Regions from separate parts of the Lacticaseibacillus thailandensis DSM 22698 genome, predicted to be linked through region 1. Evidence: predicted binding sites of a transcription regulator. Region 1 holds the regulator's gene; the other holds the start of a gene.
The links. Region 1 encodes HrcA, which represses chaperone genes, less so after heat shock. Its sites were predicted from a motif close to TTAGCACTCNNNNNNNNNGAGTGCTAA; they were not measured.
Positions count from the first base shown of each region.

Region 1 (7,324 bases):
TCCCGCTGCACACACCTTGAATCGTACTACTTGTTAAACGCATCCCGGAACTTATCAAACAAATTACTCTCGTGTGGCTTCACCTTGTCGCCACTCGCGGCAGCGTACGCCATCAAGGCATCCCGTTGCTTCTGATTCAGTTTCTTCGGCGTCCGGATCTTAACCGTCACGATTTCGTCACCAGTGCCACCACCATTCAGGCGTGGGGCACCCTTGCCACGGAGGCGAATCTTCGTCTCGGTCTGGGTGCCCGCTGGCACCTTCAACTGCACGGGTCCGTGCACAGTGTCGGCTTTGACCTCGTCACCCAAGGCCGCCTGAGCAAAGGAGATATCCAGATTCATCAGGATATCGGCGCCGTCACGCACGTACTTCTTGCTAGGCTGGACACGGAAGACCACGTACAGGTCACCAAATGCCGCGCCGTTCTGGCCGGCATCACCAGCGCCATCCAGACGCATTTGCTGACCATCATCGACCCCAGCTGGTACCTTCACGTCAATACTGTGACGCTCCTGCTCCACACCAGTGCCGCGGCAATTCGTGCACTTGTCCTTGATTTCCTTACCAGTACCGCCACAGACATCACAGGTCTCACGGGACTGCATGGTCCCCAGCATCGTTTGCCGAGTGACCGTGATAAAGCCTGCACCGTGACACTTGCTACACGTTTGCGGCTGGGCACCGTTCTTAGCCCCAGTACCGTTGCAGACGTGGCACCGCCCCTGACGGTTGTAACTAATGTTTTCTGACTTACCAAAGACAGCCTCTTCAAACTTCAAGTCCATCCGGTACTGCAGGTCAGCCCCGCGACGTTGACGCGCCTGAGTGGCCGCACCCTGGGCGCCACCACCGAAGAACGAACTGAAAATGTCATCAAAACCACCAAAGCCGCCGCCATCAAACCCACTGTAGGTCTGACCGCCAGCACCACCGCCAAAGCCCTGGGGACCGTCGGCGCTACCATACTGGTCGTACGCGGCCTTCTTCTGCTTGTCAGACAAGACGGAGTAAGCTTCGTTGATCTGCTTAAACTTTTCTTCAGCGCCCGGTTCGTGGTTGATATCTGGGTGGTACTTCTTAGACATCTTCCGGTACGCCTTACGAATTTCATCTTCACTGGCGTCCCGGCTAACACCTAAAATCTCGTAGTAATCTTTATCAGCCATCTTTGCCTCCCCAAAATCGGGTTTCCAAATTCTAGTAATACATACCCATCTAATTTAACACAGGTACAACCATAGCAAAAGACCAAGGCCCGCCATGAGCGGCCTTGGCCCGTTTTGCCACGTTAATTACTTCTTGTCGCCGTCATCAGTATCGGTATATTCGCCGTTAATGGTATCGTCATCCTTGCCATCAGCACTGTTGGCGCTGCTACCGGCATCGCTGCCAGCGGCGCTACCAGCACCAGCTGCGCCGGACTGCGCGGCCTGGGCCTGCTGGTACAACTTGACCGTCATGTCCTGGACGATCTTGTTCAGCGCGTCCTTCTTTTCCTTCATGGCGTCAATGTCGTTCTTCTCCTGGGCCTTCTTCAGCTCATCGCGAGCATCCTCAGCCTTCTTGATGTCGGCATCGTCAACCTTGCCCTTAACGTCCTTCAGGGTCTTGTCGGTCTGGAACAGGAGTTGGTCGACTTCGTTCTTCAGGTCAACCTCTTCCTTACGCTTCTTGTCGGCGTCCGCGTTGGCTTCAGCTTCCTTCACCATGCGGTCGATTTCTTCATCAGACAGACCTGACGAACTCTTGATGGTGATGTTCTGGGACTTGCCAGTGCCCATATCCTTGGCGGATACCTGCACGATCCCGTTCTTATCAATGTCGAACTTAACTTCGATTTGTGGCACACCACGTGGTGCCGCCGGAATGTCCGACAGCTGGAACCGCCCCAAAGTCTTGTTGTCCGCGGCCATTGGGCGTTCACCCTGGAGCACGTGGATATCAACGGCTGACTGGTTGTCCGCCGCCGTACTGAAGACTTGCGACTTGCTGGTTGGAATCGTGGTGTTACGGTCGATCAACTTGGTGAAGACACCACCCATGGTTTCAATCCCCAAGGACAGTGGCGTAACGTCCAACAGCACAACGTCCTTCACGTCACCGGAAATGACACCACCCTGGATAGCGGCACCTAAGGCCACGGCTTCATCTGGGTTGATGGAGTGGTCAGGTTCCTTACCCGTCCAGTTCTTAACGGCTTCCTGAACGGCCGGGATCCGGGTCGAACCACCGTTCAGGATAACCTTATCGATGTCACCGTTGGACAAGCCGGCATCCTTCAAGGCGTTCTGCACTGGAATCCGCGTCTTTTCAACCAGGTCAGCCGTCATTTCGTCGAACTGAGCCCGGGTCAACGTCTTCTCCAAGTGCAGTGGACCGTTAGCACCAGCTGAAATGAATGGCAGGGAAATCTGGGTCTGAGAAACACCAGACAGATCCTTCTTGGCCTTTTCGGCTGCATCCTTCAACCGCTGCATTGCCATCTTGTCCTTGGACAAGTCCACGCCGTTGTCAGCCTTGAAGCCTTCAACCAACCAGTCGATGATCTTGTTATCAAAGTCATCACCACCGAGGTGGGTATCACCGTTCGTGGACAATACTTCGAAGACACCGTCACCTAACTGCAGGATGGAAACATCAAACGTCCCACCACCAAGGTCGTAAACCAAAACCTTCTCGTCGTCGTCAGACTTGTCCAGGCCGTATGCCAAAGCGGAAGCAGTTGGTTCGTTAACGATCCGCTTAACGTCCAAACCCGCAATCTTGCCGGCATCCTTAGTGGCCTGACGCTGGCTGTCGTTGAAGTAGGCCGGTACGGTGATGACCGCTTGTGTCACGTCTTCACCGAGGTAGTCCTCAGCAAACTTCTTGATGTACTGTAAAATCATGGCCGAGATTTCTTGCGGCGTGTATTCCTTATCGCCGACCTTGACCTTGTAACCTGCTTCACCCATGTGCCGCTTAATTGAAATAATGGTGTCGGGGTTAGTGATTGCCTGACGCTTAGCCACTTCACCAACCTGGATCTCGCCATCCTTAAACGCAACCACGGACGGGGTCGTCCGGTTACCTTCTGGGTTGGTGATAATCTTGGGTTCGCCACCTTCAAGGACGGCGACGGCACTGTTAGTAGTACCTAAGTCAATACCAATAATCTTTGCCATATTGATTTACTCCTTAAATTTAATTAACTATTTTATTTAGCAACAACTACCATGGCTGGACGCAAAACCCGGTCATGCAACTGGTAACCCTTTTGCAGAACCTGCGCCACCGTGTCGGCCGGATGCTGGTCATCCGCCGTAATGGTCTGCACAGCTTGATGCACGTTAGGGTCAAACTTTGACCCTTCCGCCTGGATTTCGGTGACCCCGGCTTCCTTGAGGGCTTGCTGAAGGTGACTAGCCACCATCGAAACCCCCTGCTTCAACTGTTCGGCGGCCGGATCGGTCACCTCAGTTGCCAGGGCCCGTTCCAGGTTATCCAGCGACGGCAAAATCGCCGTAATGACCTTCTGACCGTCGTAACGGGCCAGTTGTTCACGCTCCTTCTTGAACCGGGCGTTCATGTTCTTGATTTCTGCTGCTGCTCGCAGGTAATTATCCTCGAGCTCGTCCCGCTCGGCCTGTAATTGCTTCGTGGCCTCGGCGTCGGGACTGTCAGCAGCAATCAAGTGCTCCAAGTCTTCTGCCGACCGCTCCAAATTTTCTTTGGCGACGTCAGCACCTGATTCGGGCTGTTGCCCTTCCTTTTTGGACATTGTGGTGCTCCTTTCCAGACCCACCTCAATGGTGGTCATAGTAGTTAGTTAAGCGTGAGGCTAATTCCGTTCTGAACGCTTCCAGTAAACCGATCATCTTCGAGTACGGCATCGACTTTGGCCCCAGGATGGCAATCATCCCCTGACCGTGATCGTTCACCGAGTACCGCGCCGTAATCAAGCTGAGATTACGCAGGGATTGGTCGGATAACTCCGAACCCAGCCGGACCGAGATTGGTCGCTGGGCCGCATCGTCATCGGTGTGGGTGTCCAGTAACTCGTTGAGCTCGTCCTGTCGGTCAATTAACCGGTAGATCTGCTTGAGCTCGTTCAAATTGTCGGAGCCAAAGTAGTCCATCAGGTTCAACCGGCCGCCAACGTAAAACCGCTCGCTGACTGCCTTCCGCAGGACATCGCCAAAAGCATCCAGGAAGCCCTGCGGCGTCTGCAGTTGCTGCATCAACATAGCGGGAACATCGGTCCGCAACTTTTGCGCCACGGTGGTCAGGCTTTCGCCTACTAGCTGGTCGTTGATAATGCGGATGGCCTTCTCCACCTGCTCGGATGCCAACTCCCGCGGCAACGTGAATACCTGGTTCTGCACGCTCCCATCACTAGCCACAATGATGGCCATGACCTGATGGTTGCCGAGCGGCACTAGCCTGAAGCCTTCAAGGGTCAGGTTAGCCACCTCGGGTCCCAGGGTAATGGCAGTGTAGCTGGTTAAGTTGGACAGGATCCGCGCCGACTGCTCAATAATCTCGTCGATACGGCCAAAGTCGTTCCCGAAGGACTGACGGATCGTCTGCATCTCCCGTTCTGGCACCCGGGCCGGGGTCAGCATGTTATCAAGGTAATACCGATAACCAGCCGAACTTGGTACCCGACCAGAACTACTATGGGTCTTACGGATCAACCCAGCGTCCTCCAGCGCGGCCATGTCGTTACGGATGGTTGCTGAACTCACATGGATGGGTAACGACGTCATGAGGGTTTTACTCCCCACGGGCTGGCCCGTCTCCGTGTACAGCTTGATGATATCTTTGAGCACCATCAGCTCCCGTTCTGTTAACATGTCCTCACCTCCGGAATTAGCACTCATACTTTCTAAGTGCTAACACCAATAATATACAACCAGTGATTAGCAATGTCAACGTGCGGTTGCTAAAATGCCGAAAATTCAGCCCTAAGTCGGACTTATGCCCCGTCCGCGCGTCCTGCTGCGCGTTAATTACCATGGGTGATCCGCCAAGAACGCACGGCTATGCACCTCATCTTGTTGCAATTGCTTGATCAGCCCGTCAGCGTCGACAAACTTCACCTCACCACGCAACCGGTGACACCAGGCCACTTTGACGGTCTCACCGTATACCTGGGCGTCAAAATCAAAGAGGTTGATCTCCACCGTCAGGGCCCGGCCAGCACCAAAGGTAACGTTGTAGCCTACGGACGCCATCCCGTCATACCACCGTCCCTGAACGTAAACGCGGTTAACGTATACCCCAACACCGGGAAGCCACTCGTGCACGGGTGTTTCGATGTTGAGCGTGGGGAAGCCCAACTCGCGACCACGGGCTTCACCATGAACAACGGTGCCCGAAGTCTGGTAGTCGTACCCCAGCAGGGTTGCCGCCAAGTCAACGTCACCGGCGGTCAACGCCGTGCGAATACGGGTGGAACTGATCTTGGCACCCGCCAACGTCTGCTCGGGCACCGTGACCACCTCAAACCGGCCCGCAGCGTATTGCGGCAATAGTGCCATGTTGGCAACGTCATGGGGACCATATGTATAGTCAAACCCGGCCACCACAACCACTGCCTTCAATCCGACCAGGTACTGATCCACAAATTCTTGGGGCGCTAACCGGGCGAACGACGGTGTAAAGTGCGCCACGTAAAAAATGTCGACGCCCAGTTGGTCCGCCAACTCCTCTTTGCGCGCCAACGTGGACAGGTACTTGAACGTAGACGCGTCGGCACCACCATAGACGATGGACGGGTGCACATCGAACGTCATCAACGCTAACGGCACGTGGCGCGTGTCCGCCAAGGCCCGGGCACGTTTGATCACGGTCTGGTGCCCGCGGTGAACACCATCAAAAAAGCCTAGCGTCAAAACGATGGGTCCGCTTGGGCGTTCGGCATCCGTTAATGGTTTAGTAATATCAATTCTTTGCAAACTAATTCCCCTATTTCTGTCGTGGGCGTTGCCGGCCCGCTGTCCGCGGCACCACATTACCCAGATACATCGTCTCAGGTTTGTAGGCGCCATCGACAAGCCGGTAAACGCCCTTCATAACGTCCTGCCAGTACACGCGCACGCGCGGGGCAGTTAAACCATCCGCTAAAAACGAGTGCCCGTGACCAACGATTTCCCATTGAGCAGGCGTGAGGTCAACGGCCGGCAACTGAGCGTAAGCCCAATCAACGCCATCAATCAATTGGTTAACGGTACCTGCAGCCGCGGCGGTCTGTAACTCGTCAAGCGTCACACAATCCGCTAGCGTGAACCCGCCACTCTGTTGCCGGGTTAACTGGCTCATGACGGCAGCGAGGCCCAACTTGCGACCTAAGTCCACCGACAGGGTGCGAATGTAGGTACCCTTGCTGACGGTCGCCCGAAAAGTAAACGACTGTGTACCCGCCGTAGCGTCGAAGCTCGTCGGGCCGGTGCGCACAAATTCACTGACGTGGGCGTGGCGTTCAGGCCGTGTGACTGGTTCCCCCGCCCGCGCGTATTCATACAACCGCCGGCCGTTGACGCGCACTGCGGAATAAAGCGGCGCCACCTGGATGATGTCGCCGACAAAAGTCTGCATGGCCGCGTCAATGGCCGCATCGGCAAGGGGCGCGGTTAAGGGCGTCCGCTCGACGACCTCCCCGTCCAGGTCCTCAGTGGTGGTGGCAAACCCCAGCGTGACGGCACCGGTGTAGACCTTACCACCGCTTTGCAACTGCGTGATGGCCTTCGTCGCCGTACCAATAGCCAGGGGCAGTACGCCGTCCACGTTGGGATCCAGTGTGCCGCTATGGCCAATTTTTTTGATGTGCAAAATCTTACGCACTTGGTAGACCACGTCAGCGCTAGTCAGCCCCCGTGGTTTGTTAATTGGTAATAATCCGTCCATTAATTTGTTCCTTATCTAGTGAATGTGTTTACGTTTCTGGGTGCGCTGGTGCCACAAAATGGTCACTACAAAGGCCAGCAGCACAAAGATGCTGAAAAGCACGTTCGGGATCTCAATATTGATTTGGGGCAGACTGAGAAACAGCTTGACCGCAATCACCGCAATCAACACGTACGCCATGTACAGGAGTTCCGGAATACGCGCAATCAGCGTAATCATCAACTGGGCGACAAAGCGCATTGCAAGAATACCAATGCACCCGCCCAGGAGCACGATGACCGGATTACTATCGATGGCCAACGCCGTCAAAATTGAATCAACCGAAAAGACGATGTCCATGAGCTCCACGGTTAGCACCGTGCCCCAAAATGAGCGGCGTTTGCGCGGCTTGGTTGCAGTTGCTTCACTGCTGGGATGATGTTGCTGGTAGAAA
Region 1 is NZ_AYZK01000001.1:520,306-527,629, forward strand. Features, by position in the region: gene dnaJ (molecular chaperone DnaJ) at 27-1,169, opposite strand; gene dnaK (molecular chaperone DnaK) at 1,296-3,167, opposite strand; gene grpE (nucleotide exchange factor GrpE) at 3,200-3,763, opposite strand; gene hrcA (heat-inducible transcriptional repressor HrcA) at 3,789-4,838, opposite strand; gene ribF (riboflavin biosynthesis protein RibF) at 4,995-5,942, opposite strand; gene truB (tRNA pseudouridine(55) synthase TruB) at 5,953-6,891, opposite strand; gene FD19_RS02350 (TerC family protein) at 6,907-7,324, opposite strand, start outside.

Region 2 (7,324 bases), 240 kb from region 1:
GGGTCTAACCTGTCCGGGGTGCTATACGTCCTGGACGAACCATCCATCGGGTTGCACCAGCGGGACAACGACCGGCTGATTCGTTCACTGAAAAAGATGCGCGACCTGGGCAACACCTTGGTCGTTGTTGAACACGATGAAGATACTATGCGTGCTTCGGACTACATCATCGATATTGGTCCGGGTGCCGGTGAAAAGGGTGGTCGCGTCATGGCCGCCGGGACGCCGGCCGAAGTGGCCGCTAACCCTAATTCATTGACGGGCCAATACTTGTCCGGCAAGAAGTTTATTCTGGTGCCGACTGAGCGTCGCAAAGGTAACGGTAAACAGCTTGTTCTCAAAGGGGCCAAGGAGCACAACCTCAAGAACATCAACGTCAACTTTCCGCTGGGTAAGTTAGTGGCGGTCACCGGCGTTTCTGGTTCGGGCAAGTCGACACTGGTCAACAACATCCTGAAGCGGGTGCTGAAGCAGAAGCTGAACCGCAATTCCAACAAGCCTGGTGCATACCGGTCCCTTTCCGGTTGGGAAAACCTCGACAAAGTGGTGGACGTGGACCAGTCGCCAATTGGCCGCACTCCGCGGAGTAACCCGGCGACCTACACGGGTGTCTTTGACGATATTCGCGGTCTCTTTGCCCAAACGAACGAGGCGAAGTTGCGTGGCTACAAGAAGGGCCGCTTCAGCTTCAACATTAAGGGCGGTCGCTGTGAAAACTGTAAGGGTGATGGGATCATCAAGATTGAGATGAATTTCTTGCCTGACGTTTATGTGCCTTGTGAGGTCTGCCATGGACGGCGTTACAATTCCGAAACGCTCGAAGTGACCTATAAAGGCAAGAACATTTCTGAAGTGTTGGACATGACCGTCAATGAGGCCGTGAAGTTTTTTGCCCCAATTCCTAAGATTGCACGGAAATTGCAGACCATTGTCGACGTTGGCTTGGGTTACGTCTCCCTAGGTCAATCCGCTACCACTTTGTCTGGTGGTGAAGCGCAGCGGATGAAGCTCGCTAGTGAGCTGCAGAAAAAGAGTACGGGTAAGAACTTCTACATTTTGGATGAACCCACCACGGGGCTCCACACTGATGACATTGGCCGGTTAATGGGCGTTTTACAGCGCTTGGTCGATGAGGGCAACACCGTGCTGGTCATCGAGCACAACCTGGACGTCATTAAGTGTGCCGACTGGGTCATCGACCTCGGTCCCGAGGGTGGCGATGGCGGTGGTACCGTCGTGGCTACGGGGACGCCGGAGCAGATCGCCGCGGTGCCGGCAAGTTACACGGGCCAGTACTTGGGCCCCATGCTTAAGCGTGACAAAGCGCGGGCGGCAGCGCAGGCGAAAAAATAACGGAATGCGCTTGCATTTCAGCGGTTAGACGGGCACAATGCCAGTAAAGGCAAATTGGAGGTATTGACCATGATGTTTAACACGCGCAGGGCCTGGGGCTTCGACTGGGGCGAATTACTGACGGGAGTGCTGTTCATTGTCGCTGGTATTTTCTTCATCCGGCATCCGCAGATCGGTTTGGTGACGTTGACGCTACTATTCGCGAGCGTGGCGATTATCCGGGGAATCACCGTTCTGGCGGGATTCTCGCACTTACGTGAGTTTAACCGGCGCCTGTCCTGGTTGTCACTGCTTTCAGGGCTCGTGGATTTAGTCCTTGGTGTGTTGTTCCTATTCAACGTACCAGCAGGCATTGCGGGTCTGACGGCACTGTTTGCGGTGTGGTTCCTAATCGATTCGGTGGCCAACCTGCTAAACGTCGGGCACCTGCGCAACTTTGGTACTGGGTGGATGCTGGTCTCAATCGTGTTGGACGTCCTGACCTTGCTGGTCGCACTCCTGCTGTTCATGCAGCCGGTGCTGGCCGCAGTATCCTTGGCCAGCATCGTCTCCATCTACCTGATTTTGTTTGGCATTAACGCCATCCTGGTCGCGTTTGCGCGGGCACAGTAGGCGATTTCTGTTACGTATATGTATGCGCCATTACTACGGTCAGTGGTAATGGCTTTTCTTTGCACTGAGTTGGGCCCTTGGACGCGGCGTCAATTTGGTATACTGTTATACGGATAGGACGGAGGAAACTGACAATGGCGGAAAAAATGGAAATTGTCATTATTTCGGGAATGTCTGGCGCCGGCAAAACGGTTGCCATGCAGTCTTTTGAAGACCTAGGTTATTTCTGTGTCGATAACATGCCCCCGGCACTGATGCCAAAATTTTGGGAACTCATGCAGCAAACGGGTAAGGTCAGCAAAGTTGCCCTGGTAGTTGACCTGCGTAGCCGTGCTTTTTACGACCAGATGGGTGATATTCTGGTCGATATGCGCGACAAGCCGGGGTTGACCCTCCGCATTCTCTTTCTAGATGCCACCGATTCTGAACTGGTTTCCCGGTATAAAGAGACGCGGCGTGCTCATCCGTTAGCGATGGATGGTCGGCTCATGGACGGCATCACTAAGGAACGGGACCTGTTGGGCGACTTGAAGCGCCACGCTGACCTAGTGATCGACACCACCACGTTGACGCCGCGCGCATTGCGTGAACGGCTGTTTGCCGAGTTCAAGACCCAGAAGCAAACTACATTCCATGTCGAAGTCATGAGCTTTGGCTTTAAGTACGGGTTGCCAATCGACGCGGATATCGTAATGGACGTACGGTTCTTACCCAATCCCTTCTATATTCCGGAACTGAAGCAAGAAACTGGTCTGGACAAGGGTGTGTATGATTACGTCATGGGTAACCCGCTAGCCGCAAAGTTTTATCAGCAATATATTACGATGCTGGATACGATTATGCCGGCGTACGTAAAGGAAGGCAAGACTAGCCTGACGATTGCCATTGGTTGTACTGGTGGGCAGCACCGGAGCGTCGCCTTTGCCCGGCGGATTGGCGAACACCTGCGCAAGCACTACACGGTCGATATTTCGCACCGGGACGTCAATAAGCATAAAGAAGGGGTGAACCGGTCATGAGCGATTTGGAGGAGATTAAGTTGGTTCATGCGCGGCGCCCGAAAGTTGTGGTTATTGGTGGGGGTACCGGCCTACCTGTCATTGTGAAGAGTCTGCATGAGCAGGATGCTGACGTCACTGCGGTGGTAACCGTCGCCGATGACGGGGGTTCTAGTGGTATCATCCGCAATTACATTAACGTGGTCCCACCTGGTGATATTCGCAACGTCTTGGTGGCTCTGTCAGACCAGCCGCAGTTATACCGGGATCTTTTTCAGTACCGGTTTAATAGTGACGATTCGTTTTTCAGCGGTCATGCACTGGGTAATCTGGTAATCGCGGCTTTGGCCGAAATGCGCGGTGGGGTGTTTGCGGCCGTGCAGGAGCTGAGCAAGATACTCAAAGTTGATGGGCACGTCTACCCGGCGAGCAACACGCCGTTGACCCTGAACGCGCAGTTCAGTGACGGGTCGACCCTGGCTGGTGAGGCGGAAATTACGGCGGCCGGTAAGCATATCCAGCGAGTGTGGGTCACGCCTAACGATGGGGATGCTTCGCAAGGAGCGTTGCCGATGGCTGAACCCCAGGTGATTAGTGCCATTATGGATGCGGACGTGGTGGTTTTAGGCCCGGGGAGTTTGTTTACCAGCATTTTGCCGAACCTGATGATCCATAATCTGGGCCAGACGGTTTTAAAGACCAAAGCAGAAGTGATTTACATCGTTAACATCATGACCCAAAAGGGCGAGACTGAGGGCTTCACTGATGCCGACCACGTACGGGTATTGGAACGGCATTTGGGGCAAAAGTTTGTGGATACCGTCCTGGTCAACATCGAGCCGGTACCGGCTGACTATTTGGACCGTGACCGTTACGTGGAAATTTCCACACCGGTGCAGTCCGACTACGCTAGCCTCCGGGCGATGGGGTGTCGGGTGATTTCATCTGACTTCCTGAAGCTCCGCGACGGTGGGGTGTTCCACGATGGACAAAAGGTAGCACGAGAAATTTTGAACCTGGAGTTACAGGTGGGTTCACAGCGAAGGGGTTGATCCCGTGGCGAGTTTTGCCAGTTTGGTCAAAAAAGAACTAACGCAGTTAGAGGTGCACCCAGAACACGCGAAGGCCGAACTGTCGGCGTTGATCCGGATGAATGGTACGTTGACTATCATTCGCCACCAGCTGGGGTTAGACGTGGTCACGGAAAATCCGGCGATTGCGCGCCGCATTTACTCGCTAATTAAGCAGGTCTACCATCAGGAAGCTACTTTGAGCGTGCGGCGCAAAATGAAGCTGAAGAAGAATAATCAGTACGTGGTGCGGCTGGTCCAGGGCGTGCAGCCCATGCTGCAGGATATGGATATTTTGGCCGCCACGGGGTTGACGATCAACACGTCGATCTCAGACGCCATCATGTCAGAGCCACAGCGGATGCGTTCGTATTTGCGCGGTGCGTTTTTAGCGGGCGGTTCGGTCAACAACCCCGAGACCAGTAGCTACCATCTGGAGATTTATTCCCTGTATGAGGACCACAACGCCGACATTTTGACCATGATGAACCACTTTCATTTGAATGCCCGGGCGGTCCAACGCCGCAGTGGGTTCATTGCCTACCTTAAAGAGGCGGAAAAAATTGCCGATTTTCTCAACGTTATTGGTGCTACGAGTGCCATGTTGAAGTTTGAGGATGTCCGCATCATTCGCGATATGCGTAATTCGGTTAACCGGCTGGTGAATAGCGAAACGGCCAACTTGAACAAGACCATTGACGCGGCACAGCGCCAAATCGAAAACATTAACTTCCTTGCCGAGACGGTGGGATTAGACAACCTCCCACCACGGTTACGGGAGACCGCGACTTTGCGGTTGGCCCATCCCGATGTGTCACTGCAGGAGCTGGGGGAAATGGCCCCCGGCGGCGTCATTTCCAAGTCGGGTATTAACCACCGGCTGCGCAAGCTCAACGAAATGGCGGACCGGGTTCGTCATGAGGGAACGTAGACTGCGGTACGTGGTCACCAACAAAATCACGTTTGTGGAAAGTTATTCATAATACATGGTTGCATTTTTCTTGCCAGTTCGATAATATAGTTAAGTACTTTTGCGCGGTTAGTGTAATGGATCGCACGTGAGATTCCGGTTCTCGAAATCCGGGTTCGACTCCCGGGCTGCGCAGTATAGAGGTATTTAACGCAAAGTACCGCAAAGAAAAGTCTGAGCAATCAGGCTTTTTTTAGCGCAAAAAAAGTGTTTGCCTATCGTTAACGGTTTTTAGGGGACTTTCAACGCCGTTGTTTGCATGCTACCAGGGGTGGGGTCGTTTTTGCTAATCTTAGTCCTAGTTCGGTAGGTACAAAGTAGTGACAGTAAGAGTTGAGATTACCACGAGTAAAGCATTGTTTAATGAGAATGACGGATGACGGTAGAGACGCAAATATTTTGGGGCCGGGTAACGTAGGTGAGGTTTATGCCAAATTAGTTTGACCTTTGCTGACGTTTAGTGTACTCTTAGCACTGTAACCTAAATAGTGCTAAAATTAATGTATCAACCAAAGGGGGACAAACCATGCTTGTACCTACAGTTATTGAGCAAACAAGTCGGGGCGAACGTGCTTACGACATCTATTCCCGTCTGTTAAAGGACCGGATCATCATGCTGTCTGGTGAAATCAACGACCAGATGGCTAATTCCATCATTGCACAGTTGCTGTTCTTGGACGCGCAGGACAACACTAAGGACATTTACCTCTACATCAATTCTCCAGGTGGGGTCATTACTTCCGGCCTGGCGATCTTGGACACGATGAACTTCATCAAGTCCGATGTGCAGACGATTGCCATTGGTATGGCTGCCTCCATGGCCAGTGTGCTGTTGGCATGTGGGACGAAGGGCAAGCGGTTTGCTTTGCCTAACTCCGAAGTTTTGATTCACCAGCCACTTGGTGGTGCCCAGGGCCAGCAGACTGAAATCGAAATTGCTGCCAAGCAAATTCTGAAGGCTCGTGAGAAGCTGACGAAGATGCTGGCTGATGCTTCTGGCCAAGACATTGAGAAGGTCCGTGCAGATACTGAACGTGACCACTACTTGTCTGCCCAGGAAGCTAAGGATTATGGCTTGATCGATGACATTCTGGTTAACAAGAACAAGGATCAGTAATCGGATCGTTTTGATTAAGAGTAAAAGCATCGCCATTCGTTGGGCGATGCTTTTTTGTTTGCCCATTACGGCTTCAGTGATGGATGGCGGAGGGACAATTTCCGACCCATGGGGCAAGAATTGACCAATTATTAAAGTAGAATTAGTCGGTCGACGAACTTCGAACTGGCCAAGTGGGGGTAAATGGCCCTCCCTACGAGCAAAAACACGAACTTTGTTTGTGAAATGGACAGATAGTCTACGTAAAGCCGAATTTTTGGGCGCTTTTGCGCGCGTTTAACCGGTAAAAGGTTGATTATGGCGGTTGCCGTGCTATAATTATAACCGTTGGTAAGGAGAGCGGATACAGACCGGTAATCCTTAATTTTTTTGTTGACGATGGGTCACTATGTGGGCCTGTTGGCCGCATAATGTCCCACTCGAAGAAGGAACAAACGATGAACTCAGAGTTCGCATGGCTGGGATCGATCGCGCCCGATATGGTCGCGGTAGTGACGAAACGCTATCAGATTCTTCAGTACGTTAGTTGGATGGAACCGGTGGGAAGACGTTCACTTGCCGACCAAATGCACGTGTCGGAACGGATTATGCGTACGGACATTGATTTTCTGCGGCAGCAAGGATTGCTCGACAGCTCCAAAAGTGGGGTGGTGCTGACTGCGCGGGGACGGGATGTTTTCACCAGTATGGATCAGTTCATGAACGAGATGCTTGGTGTTCAGGATAGTGAGAAACAACTAGCTGAACGTTTGGGAATCGATCATGTGTTGATCGTACCTGGTGATGCCGATCAAAGTGCACGGGTTTTGGATGACATGGGTACGGCGTTAGCACAAACCATGCAAGTGATGTTGCCGTTAGGTGAGCAAATTATCGCGGTCATGGGTGGTACGACGTTAGCACGAGCTGCTAGTCGGATGAACTTCCAGTTGTCTGCCGGCCGAGAACTGACCTTTGTCCCCGCACGGGGCGGGGTTGGTGAGACGGTCGCCATTCAAGCCAACTCAGTGGCGGCGGCGATGGCCCAGTCGACCGGGGGCACTTACCGGGTGTTGTACATTCCGGAAAATGTCAGCGAGGAGACTTACCAGCCGTTACTCAATGAGCCGAGCGTTAAGGAAGTCTTAGCACTCATTGACAAGAGCTCGGTAGTCATTCATAGTGTAGGGGAAGCGTTAGCAATGGCAGAACGCCGACGGATGTC
Region 2 is NZ_AYZK01000001.1:760,083-767,406, reverse strand. Features, by position in the region: gene uvrA (excinuclease ABC subunit UvrA) at 1-1,353, shown strand, start outside; gene FD19_RS03480 (HdeD family acid-resistance protein) at 1,423-1,965, shown strand; gene rapZ (RNase adapter RapZ) at 2,100-2,984, shown strand; gene FD19_RS03470 (gluconeogenesis factor YvcK family protein) at 2,981-4,015, shown strand; gene whiA (DNA-binding protein WhiA) at 4,020-4,964, shown strand; tRNA gene FD19_RS03460 (tRNA-Arg) at 5,067-5,138, shown strand; gene clpP (ATP-dependent Clp endopeptidase proteolytic subunit ClpP) at 5,530-6,120, shown strand; gene FD19_RS03450 (sugar-binding transcriptional regulator) at 6,558-7,324, shown strand, end outside.
Region 2: a site for HrcA is predicted at 5,472-5,498, ahead of clpP (ATP-dependent Clp endopeptidase proteolytic subunit ClpP). Genes of this name have one in related genera too.